DNA from 2 places in the Micromonospora humida genome. Region 1 is predicted to be linked to the other one. Evidence: riboswitches for the same ligand, from Rfam matches in the RefSeq annotation. Region 1 holds a riboswitch; the other holds the start of a gene.
The links. A riboswitch is a leader RNA that binds a small molecule or an ion and turns the genes downstream of it on or off. The one in region 1 is predicted to bind S-adenosylmethionine.
Positions count from the first base shown of each region.

Region 1 (8,111 bases):
GCCTCGAAGGCGGCCTTCCCGTCGGCGGCGGCCGTCTCGCCGTACACCCGGGGGCTGGGTGATTCGGGATACGCGGACCAGTACCCCCGCTCGGTGATCGCGGTCAGCGCCCGGTGGAGGGTGTCGGCGTGCCTGTCGTACAGCGGGTGCGGGGTCTCCGTCATGCCCGCCATCATGCAACAGATGACGACCAGATCAGTAGGGGCGTGTCACAGATCAGATGGTCGACTGCCACTCCGTGGACCCGGCCACCGGCCGGAACCCGAGCTGCTCGTTGATCGCGATCATGTGGCTGTTCGCCGCCGCGTTGTAGGTGTCGACCACGCTTAGCTCCGGCTCGTACGCCAGGGTGTGTTCGAGGTTCTCGGCCTTGCAGAGCAGGCCGAGCCGGTGCCCCCGGTGGGCCGGGTCGACGATGGTGATCTGCTGCCAGGCGTGCCGGGTGGTGTTCGCGGCCAGGCTGAGCACGCTCCACGCGACCAGCCGGCCGGACTCCCCGTGCACCGCGGCGACGCTGTACCGGCGGACGCCCCGCGCGTCCAGCGCCCGCTCCATGCCCTGGATGCGCTCGGCGTCCATCCGCTCGGGTTCCCACTCCAGGTCACCCAGGGGTGCGTCGGCCAGCAACCGGCCCTCCAGGTAGGCGAGGTCGGCGAGATGCTCCGACTGCGGGTGTCCGTGCCAGCGGACCGTGCGGTAGCCGGCGGCGGCCGACCGCGCCCCGGCCCGCAGCGCCGCCAGCCGGTCCCGGTCGAGCGCGGTGACGTCGAGCCGGCGACGGACGTCGACCAGCGCCGGCCGGGCACCGAGCGCCGCCGCGAAGGCGGCCCCGGGAAACTCCCCCACCGGGGTGACCCCGACCGCGCCGACCGACGACTCCCCGCCCGGCCCGCCCGACGCCGACGCACCCGGCTCATCGGGTGTCGTCCCACCCGGACCGCCCGGCGTCGCCCCGACCGGCCCGTCCGGCAGCGGGGTCACGGTGGAGCCGACCACCCGTTTGCAGCCGGCCTCCCGGAGCAGCCGCCGGGCGTGGGCGAACAACGCCCGCCCCACCCCGCGCCGCCGGTACGCCGGGTCCACCGCCAGCTCGATGCTGGCGTTCTCGGTGTTGTCCAGCAGGTGCAGGTTGACCCGGACCCAGCCGACGGGCACCCCGTCGAGCCGGGCCACCGACCACCGGGTGTCGATGCCGGGCATCGGGTGCCACAGCGGTGCCTCGAAGCGTCGCCGGCAGAGCGGCGGGAGGTCGGGGGATTCCGTCGCCTCGACCGTCGCCGCGATCCGGTAGAGGGCGTCGAGGGTGGGCTGATCGGTCCGGTCGATCGTCGCGATGTCCAGGGCCACGCCGCGAGTCTTCCCGTGGACGACACCGGGGGCCAGCGGATTTCCGCTGGCCCCCGGTTCACGTTGGTCGGGAGGGACGTTCGCACAACGCCTCCGGCGTTGGGTCGCAAGAACTTGAAAAGTCTCCGGCGAAAGCCCTCCCGCACGGAGCATCTTCCGCCGCCCGGTTCCTGCCGTCAAGTCCTTCCCGGCGGGTTTTCACCACGCACCGCGAAAACCCGGTCACCCAGAGATCCACTCGGGCCGTCCTGCGCCCATGATCGACACAGTGGGGCCGAAGAGGCGGTATCCCGGCCGGCTGACACCGCAACCCGCGCCCCGATGGGTCGACCACCGACGCAGGGGCGGGCGGTGCGCCGGGTTCAGGAGAGGAGGCCGGCGTCGCGGGCGGCCCGCAGGGACGGCTTGATCCGGTGGGTGGGGCCGACCTGACCGGCGACCGCGTCGATGGTCTTCAGGCCCTCGCCGGTGTTGAAGACGACCGTCTCGGCGGTCGGGTCGAGCCGGCCGGACTCGACGAGCTTGCGCAGCACCGCCACGGTCACCCCACCGGCCGTCTCGGCGAAGACGCCTGTGGTGCGGGCCAGCAGCCGGATGCCGGCGCGGATCTCGTCGTCGTCGACGTACTCCATCCAGCCGCCGGTACGCCGCACCGCCTCCAGGGCGTACAGGCCGGCGGCGGGGTCGCCGATGTTGAGGGACTTGGCGATGCCGGTCGGCCGGACCGGGGTGATGGTGTCGGTGTCAGCGTGCAGGGCGGCGGCGATCGGGTTGCAGCCGGCCGACTGGGCGCCGAACACCCGCCAGCCTCCGGCCGGGGCCTCGACCAGGCCGATCTCGACCAGCTCGGTGAACGCCTTGTCGATCTTGGTGAGCAGTTCACCGGAGGCCATCGGGATGACCACCTGGGCCGGGATGCGCCAGCCGAGCTGCTCGGCCACCTCGTACCCGAGGGTCTTGGAGCCCTCGGCGTAGTAGGGCCGGACGTTGACGTTGACGAAGGCGGTGTCCTCGAACTCGTCGGTCTCCACCAGTTCGCCGCAGAGCCGGTTCACGTCGTCGTACGAGCCGTCGATGGCGACCAGGTCGCCACCGTAGACGGCGGTGGTGATCACCTTGCCCTGCTCCAGGTCGCCCGGGATGAAGACCACCGAGGGTGCGCCGGCACGGGCCGCGTGGGCGGCCACCGAGTTGGCCAGATTGCCGGTCGAGGCGCAGGCGAACCGCTCGAAGCCGAGCGCCTTCGCGGCGGTGAGCGCCACCGAGACCACCCGGTCCTTGAACGAGTGGGTCGGGTTGGCGCTGTCGTCCTTGACCCACAGCGGCGCGCTGATGCCCAGCTCGGCGGCGAGATGGGGTGCCGCCACCAGCGGGGTCAGCCCCGGGTCGAGGGTGACCCGGGTGGCCGGGTCCTGACCGGCGGGCAGGAGGGCGGCGTACCGCCAGATGTTCTGCGGGCCGGCCTCGATCTGCTCGCGGGTGACGCGCGCCAGCGCGGCGGCGTCGTAGTCGACCTCCAGCGGGCCGAAACACTCGTAACAGGCGTGCTGCGCGGCGAGCGGATAGCGGGCGGAGCAGGCGCGGCAGACCAGGGCACGGGCGGGGCTGGCGGCGGTGTCGATACCGGGGGCGGCGAGCGTCGACGTCATGTCGATTCCTCTCATCTTTCCCCGCATCGCACCCTGCGGCGGGGACGGAATTGGCACCTGCCCCGCCGGACGCTCAGCGATGAGCGCGCGGGGTGGTTGCCGGGGCGTCGTCGGGCCGTATCCCTCAGCCCCTCTGGATGAGGTATGCAGTTGTGAGACCGAGTCTAGGCAGCTTCGCGGCCATCGCCCAGCCTGCTTCCCACGGTGTGAACCATGGCGTTGGCCACCCTGCCACCGGGCATCGACCGGGCACCCCGGTCGACGCCGTTGTTTCGGGCAAGTTTCCAGCTCAACACGTCCGTAGGCACCGGGCGGAGAAACCCGTACGCCGGCCCTCCGGTCGGCCCCTGACCGCGCTCCGACAGGCCGACCCGGGCGGCCCATGGGGCCGATGACCGGCATTGCCATCGATCAGTACGGTGCGGGTGATCTGATGTCGAGAGAGGACCCCCGGCAATGCGACGGATACCGTTGAGCCTCACCAGTCTCGCCCTGGTCTGCCTGCTCACCGCGTGCGGGGGTGAGCAGGGCACGAAGGACGGGGCGGCGCCGACGGTCGGCCCGTCCGCCGAGCCCTCCACGGCCTCGGTGCTGAACGCGGCCACGGCCGAGCCGACGCCCACCGACGTCGAGCCGACCCCGCAGAAGAAGAGCGCCCCCGCCACCGCCCCGGCGGTCACCACCACTCCCCCGGCACCGGTGGTCAAGGCTCCGTTGACCTGCGCCCATCTGGCGGGCGCCAAGCTCGGCAGCAGCAAGACGCCCTACAACGGCTATCCGGACTACCTGCCGTTGAGCGAGGGGCAGTGGTCGGGCGAGGACGGCGCGACCGTGACGCTCCAGAAGCCCTGCGGTATCGGCGACCTCGACGGCGACGGCGCGGACGACGCGGTCGGCGTGGTCTCGATCAACTCTGGGGGCAGCGGCACCTTCTACACCGTCGCGGTGTGGCGCAACAACGGCGGCATGCCGGTGTTCCGGGCGCTGACCGATCTCGGCGACCGGACCCCGGTCGTGTCGGTGAGCGTGGCCGGACAGCGGGCCACCGTGGTCTGGTTGACCCGCAGCCCCAGCCGGGGCATGGCCGAGCTGGACATCAAGCGCACCTCGGTCTACAAGCTCTCCGGCAGCACGCTCACCGAGGTGAGCCACACCGACGCTCCCTACAACCCCTGACCGGCCGTGTCGCCGGGGCCGCCTCGTCGAGGCGGTCCCGGCGACACGGGTCAGCGCGTCAGACCGACACCGAGGCGGGCTCGGAGACCGGGGCCGCCGGGGCGTCGGAGCGCCGGCGGCCGAGCAGCGTGTCGAGCGCCCAGGAGCCCGGGCCGAGGACCGCGATCAGCAGGAACGACCAGCAGAACAGCGCGGACAGCTCGCCGCCGTTGCGCAGTGGCAGCAGGCCCTCCGGCTGGTGTACCACGAAGTAGGCGTACGCCATCGAGCCGGACGCGAGCAGCGCCGCGGGCCGGGTGAAGAGACCGGCCAGCACCAGCGCGCCGCAGACCAGCTGGATCAGCGCGGCCCACCAGCCCGGCCAGGCGCCGAGCGGGACAGCCTTGCCGGTAACCGGGTTGCCGCCGAACAACCCGAAGACCGACGACAGGCCGTGCAGCATGAACAGTAGGCCGATGACCATGCGGTACAGGGACAGGGTCGGCCCGCCGAGCCGAGAGACGTTCATGGGAACCTCCATGGAAGGGATTACTTCCCCCCATGATGAGGCATCGAAGCAGTTAAATCGATAAATTCTTTGTTTCTGGGAAGATCCCGTTGCGAGACAATACCCCACCCCTCCGCACCGCGGGTCGCCCCCACCGGCCGACGCCGGGCCGATCGGCACCGGACCCGCCCGCCGCGCCCGCGCCAACCGCCCCGACGGCGGCCGGCGCGACGCCGGACGTAATGATTGTTAACTATGAATGAACTGTCATCAACTTCATACGCGATGTTTATGGTAAATGAATATGCGCACAATTCGCGTGACCTCCGGCGGGCCCGTCGCGGGGCGGCCCGCACCGCCGTCCGACCCCGACCGCCGCACCCCGGACGACGCGGCCGACGCATCTCCCGACCGCCGCATCCGACCGCCACCCCGGCCGGTGTCACCGCACCACCGCCGTGCCACGTGCGAGTCCACTGAGCACGCCGGCAGGCATGCAGACCCACCACCCGCCCCGGCGGCAGCCGGCACCCCCGACCGACCGCCGTGGCCCGCGCGCCGGCTTCGGACGACAGCAGCCGGTTGGCACGGTATTCCCGGGAGACCCCGAAAGCCGGACCCATCAGCAATTCACCCGGCACCCGCGTCGAGGCACCCGACGTCGCTTCCGGACAGCTGCCCGCCGCGCCGACCACCCTCCTGGGCAGTTCAATAATCCTTAACAACCCGCATCGCGGTAACGGCCACCGTAATACGTTAACCTCGTCACCACGTTACGCCCGGAACTGCGAACCCACCCCCGGATTCATCAGTCACCCGCACCACACCCGACCGGCCCGTGATTCTCGTGCCGGCAATTTCGCACATCCACCGGACGAGGTTACCCAGGCAACCGGTGCTGCCATTCCGTGCGCAACGTCGACCCTCCATTCTCCCTGGTCGAGAGTGGTCTACCTGCTCTCCGTCCCGGCTGACGCCACCCCGACCGGCATTCACGGAAAGGACCACCGTGCGACGTCGACCGCTCCTGCCGTCACGACTGCTCGCCACATTCGGCACCCTGATTCTGCTACCTCTTCTCGCCACCCCGGCCAGCGCCGACACCCGCCCCGAATCGATACGGCTGCTCGCCAAGGCCGCCGCCGACGAGTGTTTCGCCGGGGTCGGAGTCGACTATCCCCCCGGACCGCCCTGCGCCGAGGGCCAGCCCAAGGTCAACCAGTCGTACGTCTGGGGGCTCGCCCAGGTCGGCCGCCGGCTCTGGTTCGGCACCGGAGCCAACGTGCTCTGCCTCAAGCCCGAGGGCTACCAGGTCCGCGAGCCGATCCTCAACGACGACTACGTCTGCGAGTTCGACCAGAGCCAGCCGGCCCGGGCCAACCCGACCTGGCCGGCCAACCTCGGCGACCACCGCACCCCCGAGGTCTACACCTACGACCTGGCCACCGAACGGCTCACCGAGCGCACCGCCGACATCACGTCGGCCTCTCCGGCGGACGCCAACCTGTTGAACACCACCGCCGGGCTGCGCAGCGCCGCCGCCCACCAGGGGGTCGTGCTGCTCGCCGGGCCCAGCGTGATCGGCGGGGTGAACGTGTTCGCCTTCGACGGCGTCACCGGCCGGTACCTCGGCTCGACCAACCTCTCCGCGTACGAGAACATCAGGCACTGGGTGGTGGCCGGCGGTGCGCTCTACGCCGGGGTCGGCGTGGGCGTCAACGGCGGCGAGGCGGGCAAGGTGCTGCGCTGGACCGGTGACCGCACCACCCCGTTCACCTTCACCGAGGTCGCCGACCTGCCCACCCAGGTCGCCGACCTCACCGAACACCAGGGCCGGCTCTACGTCTCCACCTGGCCCAAGGCGATCGTCGAGGGCTCGGTCGCCCCGTCCCCGGTCACCATGGTGGCCCCCGCCGACAGCGGCACCCCGCTGGCACCGCCCCCGGCCGACGACCCCAACGACCTGGCCAGCATCTGGATGAGCCCGCTGCTCGCCGTCGGCGCACCCGGTCTCAACCCGGAGGACGCCGGGAACTGGACGCAGGTCTGGTCGGCAGCCGAGTACGAGCCGGACCCGGTGGTCCGCCGGGCGTACGCCCTCGGTGGGCTCGCCTCCTTCGGCGGCCGGCTCTACTGGGGCACCATGCACGTGCCGCTGCAGGCGACCGCCCTGCACGTCTCGGTGTACCCGCCGCGTAGCCAGGCGCAGCTCCAGGCCACCGTGCAGAACACCCAGCGGGCGTTCGCGGTCTTCCGGGGCCAGAACCTCGGCGGTGCCCACGAACGGATCGAGACGCTCTACGGCGAGTCCACGCTGCCGGCCTTCGACCCGACCGCGAACAACGGCGTGGGCGCCTGGGCGCCGGCACCCACCGGCGTGACCCCGGTCTACGGCGGTTCCGGCTTCGGCGACCCGTTCAACCTGTACGCCTGGAAGATGGCGGTGGCCGGCGGCCGGCTCTACATCGGCACCATGGACTTCGCCTACATCTCGCTGGAGGGTCAGCTGCCGACGCCCCCGGCGGCCGGTGCCACCACCCCGCCCACCTTCGGCTCCGACCTCTGGGCGTTCGACGCGCCGGACCGACCCGCCCGCGCGGTCGACACCGGAGGCTTCGGCAACCCGCTCAACCAGGGGGTACGCACGATGATCGTGGACGGCTCCACGCTCTACGTCGGGATGGCGAACCCGATGAACCTGCGTACCGACCCGACGCCCGGCGTCCCCAAGGGTGGCTGGGAGCTGATCCGGGTCAGCCGCCGGTGACCCCGGCCGGTTGACCGTGGCCCGCCGGCCGGAACGGTCCCCACCGGCCGGCGGGCCACCCCGGCCCGCGCGTCACACCCGGAGAGGGGTGTGGCGCGCGGGCCGGGGGCACGTCGCCGACCGGACGACCCCGGGACGGCGGTCACGGGCCGGCGGGCGGCGGGCGGTCACGGGGCGGCGAGCGCCTCGGTGGGCGAGAGCCGACTGGCCCGGATCGCCGGGTAGAGCCCGGCCAGAGCGCCGATGGCGATGGTCGCCCCGATGCCGCCGGCCACCACCCAGAGCGGCACCACCGTCGGCCACCCCTGCGAGCTGGCGTAGCCGGCGGTGACCAGACCACCGATCAGCACCCCGCCGACGCCGCCGAGGGCGGACAGGAGCAGCGACTCGGCGAGGAACTGGGTCCGGATCTGCCCCCGGGTGGCACCCAGCGACCGCCGCAACCCGATCTCGGCCCGCCGCTCGATCACCGAGATGACCATGGTGTTGGCCACCCCCACCCCGCCGACCAGCAACGCCACCGCGCCCAGCCCGAGCAGCAGGCCGGTGAACGCCTCGTCGGTGGCCTGCTGGGCAGCGAGCGCGTCCGACGGCCGGGAGACCTGGATCTCGTTGGACTGCTCCGGGTTGGCCGTCGCCGCCAGCACCGCCCGGACGGCCTCGACGTGCTGCTCGACCGAGCGGG
Region 1 is NZ_JAFEUC010000004.1:52,653-60,763, reverse strand. Features, by position in the region: gene paaN (phenylacetic acid degradation protein PaaN) at 1-164, opposite strand, end outside; gene JQX11_RS09880 (GNAT family N-acetyltransferase) at 217-1,347, opposite strand; gene thrC (threonine synthase) at 1,710-2,996, opposite strand; SAM riboswitch class I at 3,005-3,140, opposite strand; gene JQX11_RS09870 (hypothetical protein) at 3,468-4,172, shown strand; gene JQX11_RS09865 (DoxX family protein) at 4,231-4,680, opposite strand; gene JQX11_RS09860 (hypothetical protein) at 5,669-7,426, shown strand; gene JQX11_RS09855 (ABC transporter permease) at 7,594-8,111, opposite strand, start outside.

Region 2 (8,111 bases), on a different contig from region 1:
CGCGATCGCCACTCCGGACCCGGGTCCGTTCGGCATGACGCTGCTGGCCCTCTCGCTGTCGCTGCTGTACTTCGTCGCGGTCGGGGTGGCCTTCGTCAACGACCGGCGCAGGAAGCGGCGTGACGGCTCCTACGCGGGGTTGAGCGACGACGAGGTGTCGCCGCTGGAGTTGGACGACGACCCGGTGGTGGCCACGCCGGAGCTGGAGTTGTCCGAGCCGGTGCACGCCTCCGAGCCGGTCGCCCCGCCCAAACCGATCGACCGCCGCTACGACGACATGACCTGACCGCCGGGCCATCCGCACCACCCGACGCCGCTCCCGCCCTGCCGGGAGCGGCGTCGCGCGTCTCAGAGCACCTGGGACAGGAAGCGGCGCAGCCGGGGATGCTGCGGTGACTCGAAGACCGCCTCCGGTGCGCCGGCCTCCAACACGACGCCGTGGTCCATGAACGCGACGGTGTCGGCGACCGAGCGGGCGAAGCCCATCTCGTGGGTGACCACCACCATCGTCATGCCCCCGGCGGCAAGGTCGGCCATCACCCCGAGCACCCCCTTGACCAGCTCCGGGTCCAGCGCCGAGGTGGCCTCGTCGAAGAGCATCACCTGGGGTTGCAGGGCCAGCGCGCGGGCGATCGCGACCCGCTGCTGCTGCCCGCCGGAGAGGTGGGCGGGCCGGGAGTCGGCCTTGGCGGCGAGGCCGACCAGCGCCAACTGGGAACGGGCCAGCGCCACCGCCTCCTCCTCGGGCAGCTTCTTGAGCCGGCGCAAGGCCAGGGTGATGTTGCGCAGCACGGTCATGTGCGGGAACAGGTTGAACTGCTGGAAGACCATCCCGACCCGCTGCCGCAGGGCGTCCGGGTCGTCGCGCAGCACACTGCGCCCGTCGAGCAGGACGTCACCGGAGTCCGGTTCGATCAGCCGGTTGACGGTGCGCAGCAGGGTGGACTTGCCGGAGCCGGACGGGCCGATGACGCAGGCCGTGGCGCCCCGGGCGACGTCCAGGTCGACGCCTCGTAGCACCCGGTTCGCCCCGAAGGCCAGGTGCACGTCGCGGACGGCGAGGCTGACCGAGGTGGTTGTCGCGGTGCCGGTGCTCATCGGGGGTCCTCCCGGGTGGGGCGCGGTTGCGGTAGGGCGGTCTCGCCGGCCAGGGCCAGCCCGCCGTCGTCGTCGGGATCGACGGTGACCGTCCGGCCCCGGCGCAGCCGGCGGTCGATGGCGTTGACCGCGTGGGTCAGCGGCACGGTCAGCAGCAGGTAGCACAGGCCGGCCAGCAGCAGCGCCGACTGGTTGCCGGTGTTGGCCGCGTAGTCCTGCCCGATCCGGAACAGTTCCCGCTGGCTGGCCAGCAGGCCCAGGAAGTAGACCAGGCTGGAGTCCTTGATCAGCGCGATCAGCTGGTTCACCCAGGCCGGCAGCACCCGGCGTACCCCCTGCGGGACGATCACCAGGCGCATCGCCTCACCCCAGGAGAAGCCCAGCGCGCGGGCCCCCTCCAGCTGCGCGGCCTCCACGCTCTGGATACCGGAGCGGAAGATCTCCCCGATGTACGCGGCGGCGATCAGCGACAGCGCCAGGATGCCCAGCGGGTACGGGTTGGGGCCCCACACCTGCATGCCGAGCGGGGCCAGGCCGACGCCGATCAGCAGGATGGTGGCGGCGGCCGGCAGGCCCCGGAACACGTCGGTGTAGACCCGGGCCGGCCACCGCAACCACCGGGTACGGGAGATGCCCGCCACGGCCAGCGCCATGCCCAGCACCGAGCCGAGCAGGGCGGCGGAGACCGCCAGGATCAGCGTGTTGGGCAGCCCGACGGTCAGCATCTCGGGCAGCGCCTCGCGCATGGAGTCCCCGTCGAAGAAGGTCTCCCACAGGGTGCTCAACGGATCCATCGTGTTCTCCTACCGCCCCGCTCGCTGGTCTGGTCGTACCGTCAGGAGGTGGCCGACGCCGACGGCGTCGCCGCGCCCGGGGCGGTGACGTCGCCGCTGCCGGGGGTGAAGCCGGCCGGGATCGGCCGCCCCGGGTAGTACTGCTGCTGGAGCCGGGTCCAGGTGCCGTCGGCGATGACCTCGTCGAGGCCCTTGTCCAGCGCCTCGCGCAGCGCGTCGTTGCCCTTGGCGACGGCGTACGCGGTGGGGGCCGGACTCAGTTCGGTGGCCGCCACCGTGATCTTGCCGTTGCTGTCGGCGGCCGACTTCTCGCCGATCTCGGCGGGGGCGATCCAGGCGTCGGCGGTGCCGGCCTTGAGCTGGTTGATCGCCCCGTTGTAGTCGGGCACCCGCACCGGGTCGAGCTTGCGTGAGGTGGCGTAGTCGTCCTGTACGGTGCCCTGCACGACCACCACCCGCTTGCCGGCGAGCTGGTCGAAGCCGGTGAGCGGGGAACCGGCCGGCACGTCGAGGCCGAAGTAGCCGAAGTCGTAGCCGTTGCCGAAGTCGACGGTCTTCCTGCGTGCCTCGGTGACGGTGATCGAGGAGCTGCCGACGTCGAACTTGCGGTTGTTGACCTGGGAGAGCAGCGCCGAGAAGTCGGTGCCGACGAATTCGACCTTCAGCCCGACCCTGCCGGCGACGGCGACGAGCAGGTCGTTGTCGAAGCCGGTGAACGTGCCGTCCTTGAGGTAGACGTTCGGTGGGGCGTCGGTGAGCGTGCCGGCGCGCAGCACCCCCGGCTGGAGCAGGCCGTACGGGTTGTCGGCCGCCTCGGAGTCGCCGCCGCAGGCGGTCAGCGCGGTGCCGGCGAGCAGGGCGGCGACGCCGAGCGCGGCGACCCGCGTCCAGGTGGCGCGGAACAGTCGGGGTGTGGGCAGGGCAGGAAGGAATCGCACGGGTGTCTCCGGAGGTGGTCGGGCGGCGGCGGACGCGCGCCGCCGACGGGATGCCCACCGGGCATCCCGCTGAGGTGTCGCGGGAAGAGGGGTTCGACTAGCGGCGGCGACAGGAGTCGCTGTGCACCCGCATGAGGTCGACGTGTCGCCGCCTGACCAGCCGGACGCCGACGGACCGGACGCCGGGCCGGGTCACGGCGGTGACGCCGTCGCCGGGTGGGGCGGGTGGTTGGTGCGACACGGGTTCTCCCTGATCGGTGTCGACCTGGGGTGACCAGGCCACGCTTGCACCGGGTCGTTCACCGGTGCCTGGTCCTCACCCGGAGCACCCCACCGTGGCGGAGGGTTGCCGGCCAGCGAGCCGGGGCTTGACGCTGGCGCTCATGACCTGCCCGAAATCTAGCAGCAGCGACCGGCCGGTCGTCCACCCGTTATGACGGCCCTCACGTCCGCCCCTTACCGGCGGCCGGCTCGCGCGGTGGTCGGGCGGCGCAGGACCTCGGCGTCGTAGCGGACCCGGGCCGCCTGCACGTCGGCGAGGTGGGTGGTGGCCCAGGCTTCCAGGCCGGAGACCAGGTCGAGCAGGCTGCGGCCGAGGTCGGTGAGGGCGTAGTCGACCCGGGGCGGGACGCTGGCGTGCACGGTGCGGGTGACCAGACCGTCGCGTTCCAGCCCGCGCAGGGTCTGGGTGAGCATCTTCTGGCTGATCCCGTCGATGTGCTCGGCCAGTTCGCCGTAGCGGCGTTCGCCGTCGGCGAGGGTGAGCACGACCAGCACGCTCCACCGGTCACCGATCCGGTCGATGACCTGCCGGCTGCCGCAGTCGCGTTGGAACGGGTCGGGTCGCATCACTCTACTCTCTATCAGTGCGTCACAAACTTCAAGGTGCCTACTCTCTGCCGGGAAGTATCGGCTCCCACCTGCGTGTTGGCCAGTACGACAAGAGCACGCCACCCGAAGGAGAGCGCCATGTCCGTCGTCGTCACCGGGGCCACCGGCCACCTGGGCCGCCTCATCGTCGAATCCCTGCTGCGCCGGGGCGTACCCGCCGGGCAGATCGTGGCCCTCGGCCGCTCCGTGGACCGGCTCGCCGACCTCGCCGAGCGGGGCGTCGTGGTGCGGACGGCCGACTACACCGACCCCGACTCACTGCGCGCCGCCTTCGCCGACGCCGAGAAGCTGATGTTCGTCTCCGGCAGCGAGGCCGGGCAGCGGGTGCCGCAGCACCACAACGTGATCGAGGCCGCCCGTCAGGCGGGCGTCGGCCTGGTCGTCTACACCAGCATCGCCCACGCCGACACCTCCGACCTGCTGCTGGCCGCCGAACACCGGGCCACCGAGGAGGAACTGCGCGCCTCGGGCCTGCCGTACGTGCTGCTGCGCAACAGCTGGTACCTGGAGAACTACACAGGTCAACTGGCCAACTACCTGGCCCACGGGGTCGCCGGGTCGGCCGGCGACGGCCGGGTCAGCGCCGCCACCCGGGCCGACTACGCCGAGGCCGCCGCCGAGGTGCTCACCACGCAGGGGCACACCGGTCGGGTCTACGAACTGGGCGGCGAGGCGTTCACCATGACCGAACTGGCCGCCGAGGTGTCCCGCCAGAGTGGACGCGACGTCCGCTACACCGACCTGCCGGTGCCGGCGTACACCGAGCTGCTCGTCTCCGCCGGGCTGCCCGAGCCGTACGCGGCCACCCTGGCCGACGCCGACCGGGGCCTCGCCCACGGCGCGCTGTACGTGCCCGTGGCGGACCTGGAGAAGCTGCTCGGCCGCCGGCCCACCACCCTCGCCGAGGCCCTGCGCGCCGCCGGCTGAGCCGACCGCAGGGGCGGGCGCGGCACCGGATAACCGGTGGAGCGGGCCCGCCACCGGCCCGACAATGCTCCACATGGAGCATCACACGCTGGTGCGGACCAGCAAACGGATCGCGCTGGCCCTGCGCCACCGACCCGCCCGGTTCGGCCTCGCCCCCGACCCGGGCGGGTGGGTGGCCGTCACCGACCTGCTGGCCGCCCTGCGCATCGACCGGTCCACCCTCGACGCCGTGGTCGCCGGCAACGACAAGCAACGGTTCGCGGTGACCCGGGACGCCGACGGGGTGGAACGCATCCGGGCCAGCCAGGGCCACTCCTACCCGGTCGACCTGGGGTTGACCGCGCAACCACCACCCGCCCGGCTCTACCACGGCACCGGGGCCGCGGCCCTCGACTCGATCCGCGCCACCGGGCTGAACCGGGGCGGACGGCACCACGTACACCTGTCGCCGGACGTGCCGACGGCCCGGCGGGTCGGGGCCCGCCGGGGTGGCGCGGTGGTGGTGCTGACCGTCGACGCGGCGGCCATGGCCCGCGACGGGCACACCTTCTACCGCAGCGCCAACGGCGTGTGGCTCACCGACGCGGTGCCGCCCGCCTACCTGGCCTGACCGGCCACTGTGGCCACCCGCCGGCAGCGCGTGCGGGGGCGGCCGGCCCCGGGTGCGGGTATGGTGCGGATTGTCGCGCACCCCGGTGCGTCGGGCCTACCGTCGGGCCGGGGGCCGACGCGCCCCCCACCACGGGCAGCCCGGGGGACGCCCGCCGGAAAGGAGCCGTGTGATGGCAGCGCCCCCGCTCTCCCCGCACGACGCCCTGACCCGACTCGGCCGGATCCGCCTCGACGAGGTGGGTGTGGACGAGGTGTTGGGGATGATCGCCGACCTGGCCTGCCGCAGCCTGCGTGGCGTGTCCGAGGTGTCGGTGACCCTGCTGCGCGGTGGCAGCCCGCAGAGCGTCGCCGTCACCGGCGACGCCGCGCTGCGGCTCGACGAGTGGCAGTACCGGCAGGGCCACGGCCCGTGCCTGGACGCCTCCGTCACCGGCGACACCCTCGTCGTGTCCGACACCGGCACCGAGGAACGCTGGCCGGGCTGGGCGACGCGGGCCGCCGACGTCGGCATCGGCAGCGTGGTCGCGATCGGCCTGCCGATCCAGGAGGCGGTGGTGGGCGCCCTCAACCTCTACGGCGCCCGGCCGCACACGTTCGACGCCGAGACGGTGGAACTGGCCCGGACGTTCGCCGCGTACGCGGCGGTGGCACTGGCCAACGCCCACCTCTACGCCAGCACCGCGACCCTGGCCGAACAGATGCGCTCGGCGATGGAGAGCCGGGCGGTGATCGAGCAGGCCAAGGGCATCATCATGGGGCAACGCCGATGCACCGCCGACGAGGCCTTCGGCATCCTCGCCAAGCTCTCCCAGGACTCCCACCGCAAGCTGCGCGACGTCGCCGCAGCCCTCGTCGGCCGGGCCACCGCCGGCAGCCGCTGAACCCCCGTGCCTCAGCGGTCGGCGGCGGTGGGCTGACCGGGCACCGACCGGCTGACCTGCCGCACCAGCGCCTCCGCCACGTCCCGCAGCTTGCGGTTGGAATTCTGCGACACCCGGGCCAGCATCGCGAACGCCTCGTCGGCGGTGCATCGGCGTTGCCCCATGATGATGCCCTTGGCCTGCTCGATCACCGCCCGGTTGCGCATCGCCTCCTGCATCTGCCCGGCCAGGGTCGCGGTGCTGTCGTAGAGGTGGGCGTTGGCCAGTGCCACCGCGGCGTGGTCGGCGAACGTCCGGGCCGGCGCGACCAGCGGGCCGAACGCGCCGACCCGGGTGGCGTAGAGGTTCAGGGCGCCCACCACCGCCTCCTGGATCGGCAGGCCCAGCGACATCGACGAGCACACCCCCACGGCGTGCGCCCGGGCCGCCCACTCCGGCCAGCGCCGCTCCTCGGTCATGTCCGCCACGATCAGCACCGTGCCGGTGGTGGCCGCGTCCAGGCTCGGGCCACGGCCCTGTTCGAACTGCCACCTGTCGAGCTGGAGCGCGAGCTCGCCGGTGTGGGCGGCGGTGGTCGCCTCGGTGCCGTGCACCAGGGTCACCGTCACCTCGGCGGCGTCCGGGATGCTCTCCAGGGCCACCTCGGTGATCCGGGACAGGACGGCATCGAGGCCCATCTCGTCGTGGCGGATGGACCCCAACCGGAGGACGGCCTCGGTGAGGTCGAGCGGTGACTGCGGCATGGCGTCTGACGTCCTTGCGAACCGGCGCGAAACCACCGGCCGGAGCCGGCGGCGCGTGATGATCGGTCCATGCCGGTAGGCCGCAGGTGCAGCCGCCGGACGGGCCGGGGACCGCGCCGCTGCTTGACGCTCACGCACGACACCCGGTGGGGCGTCGGATGCGGAGCACCACTGTACCGGTCGGCCGGCCGGGACCGGCGATGGACACCACCGCCGCGTCGACTTCCCCGCTGGTGTCCCGGTCGGACAGCGGGGATGATGGGCGTCCGACGACGACAGGGGAGCGGACGGATGACGGTGGAGATACCGCGCGACGGTCGGGTGCTGTTCATCGGCGACAGCATCACCGACGCCGGACGGGACCGGACCGACCCCGCCGACCTCGGGGTGGGCTGGGCGATGATGGCCGCCGCCTGGTTCACCGCGCGGCACCCGGATCACCGGGCGACCTTCCGCAACCGGGGCGTCGGCGGCGACCGGGTACGCGACCTGCGGGCCCGCTGGTCGGACGACTGCCTGGCGCTGTCCCCGCAGGTGGTGTCGGTGCTGATCGGCATCAACGACACCTGGCGGCGGTACAGCAGCGGCGAGGCCACCACCGTCGAGGAGTTCACCGCCGACTACCGGCACGTGCTGGGCGTCACCCGCGACACGCTGCCCGACGTCCGGCTGGTGCTGATGGAACCGTTCCTGCTCCCGGTCGACGACGACCAGCAACGCTGGCACGAGGACCTGGCCCCGAAGCTCGACGCGGTGCGCAAGCTGGCCGTCGAGTTCGACGCGACGCTGGTCGCGGTGCAGGCACGGTTCGACACCGCCGACGTCGACGACCGGGTGTGGACCGACGACGGGGTGCACCTGACCCCGTCCGGTCACGCCGTGCTGGCCCAGCAGTGGTTGGCGGCGGTCACCCCGGCCACCTGAGGCGTACTGGCCCGTGGGTCGGCGGACCGCCGGTCAGCCCCGCCGCCACGGCAGCCGCAGCCGGCGGCCCGACGGTTCGACACCCAGGTCCAGCTCCGGTTCCGTCGCGCCCCGACGTCGCCACCGGTTGCCCTGCTGGTCGGTGAAGCACAGCTCCACGGTGGCCGACGCGAAACCGGTCAGGTCGACCGCGCGGTCGACGGTGACGAACAGTTCGCTGTCGCGGTGACCGTTGAGCCGGTCCACCGGTCCGGTCACCGCCGTGACCCCGACGACGACGTCCCCGTCGTCGCCCCCGGCCCG
Region 2 is NZ_JAFEUC010000003.1:285,413-293,523, reverse strand. Features, by position in the region: gene tatC (twin-arginine translocase subunit TatC) at 1-286, shown strand, start outside; gene JQX11_RS08255 (amino acid ABC transporter ATP-binding protein) at 349-1,098, opposite strand; gene JQX11_RS08250 (amino acid ABC transporter permease) at 1,095-1,892, opposite strand; gene JQX11_RS08245 (ABC transporter substrate-binding protein) at 1,934-2,830, opposite strand; gene JQX11_RS08240 (hypothetical protein) at 2,952-3,104, shown strand; SAM riboswitch class IV at 3,107-3,219, opposite strand; gene JQX11_RS08235 (winged helix-turn-helix transcriptional regulator) at 3,287-3,679, opposite strand; gene JQX11_RS08230 (SDR family oxidoreductase) at 3,800-4,648, shown strand; gene JQX11_RS08225 (RNA 2'-phosphotransferase) at 4,722-5,258, shown strand; gene JQX11_RS08220 (GAF and ANTAR domain-containing protein) at 5,431-6,141, shown strand; gene JQX11_RS08215 (GAF and ANTAR domain-containing protein) at 6,153-6,884, opposite strand; gene JQX11_RS08210 (SGNH/GDSL hydrolase family protein) at 7,176-7,808, shown strand; gene JQX11_RS08205 (hypothetical protein) at 7,842-8,111, opposite strand, start outside.
Region 2: another riboswitch for S-adenosylmethionine. It lies ahead of JQX11_RS08245 (ABC transporter substrate-binding protein); the one in region 1 lies ahead of thrC (threonine synthase).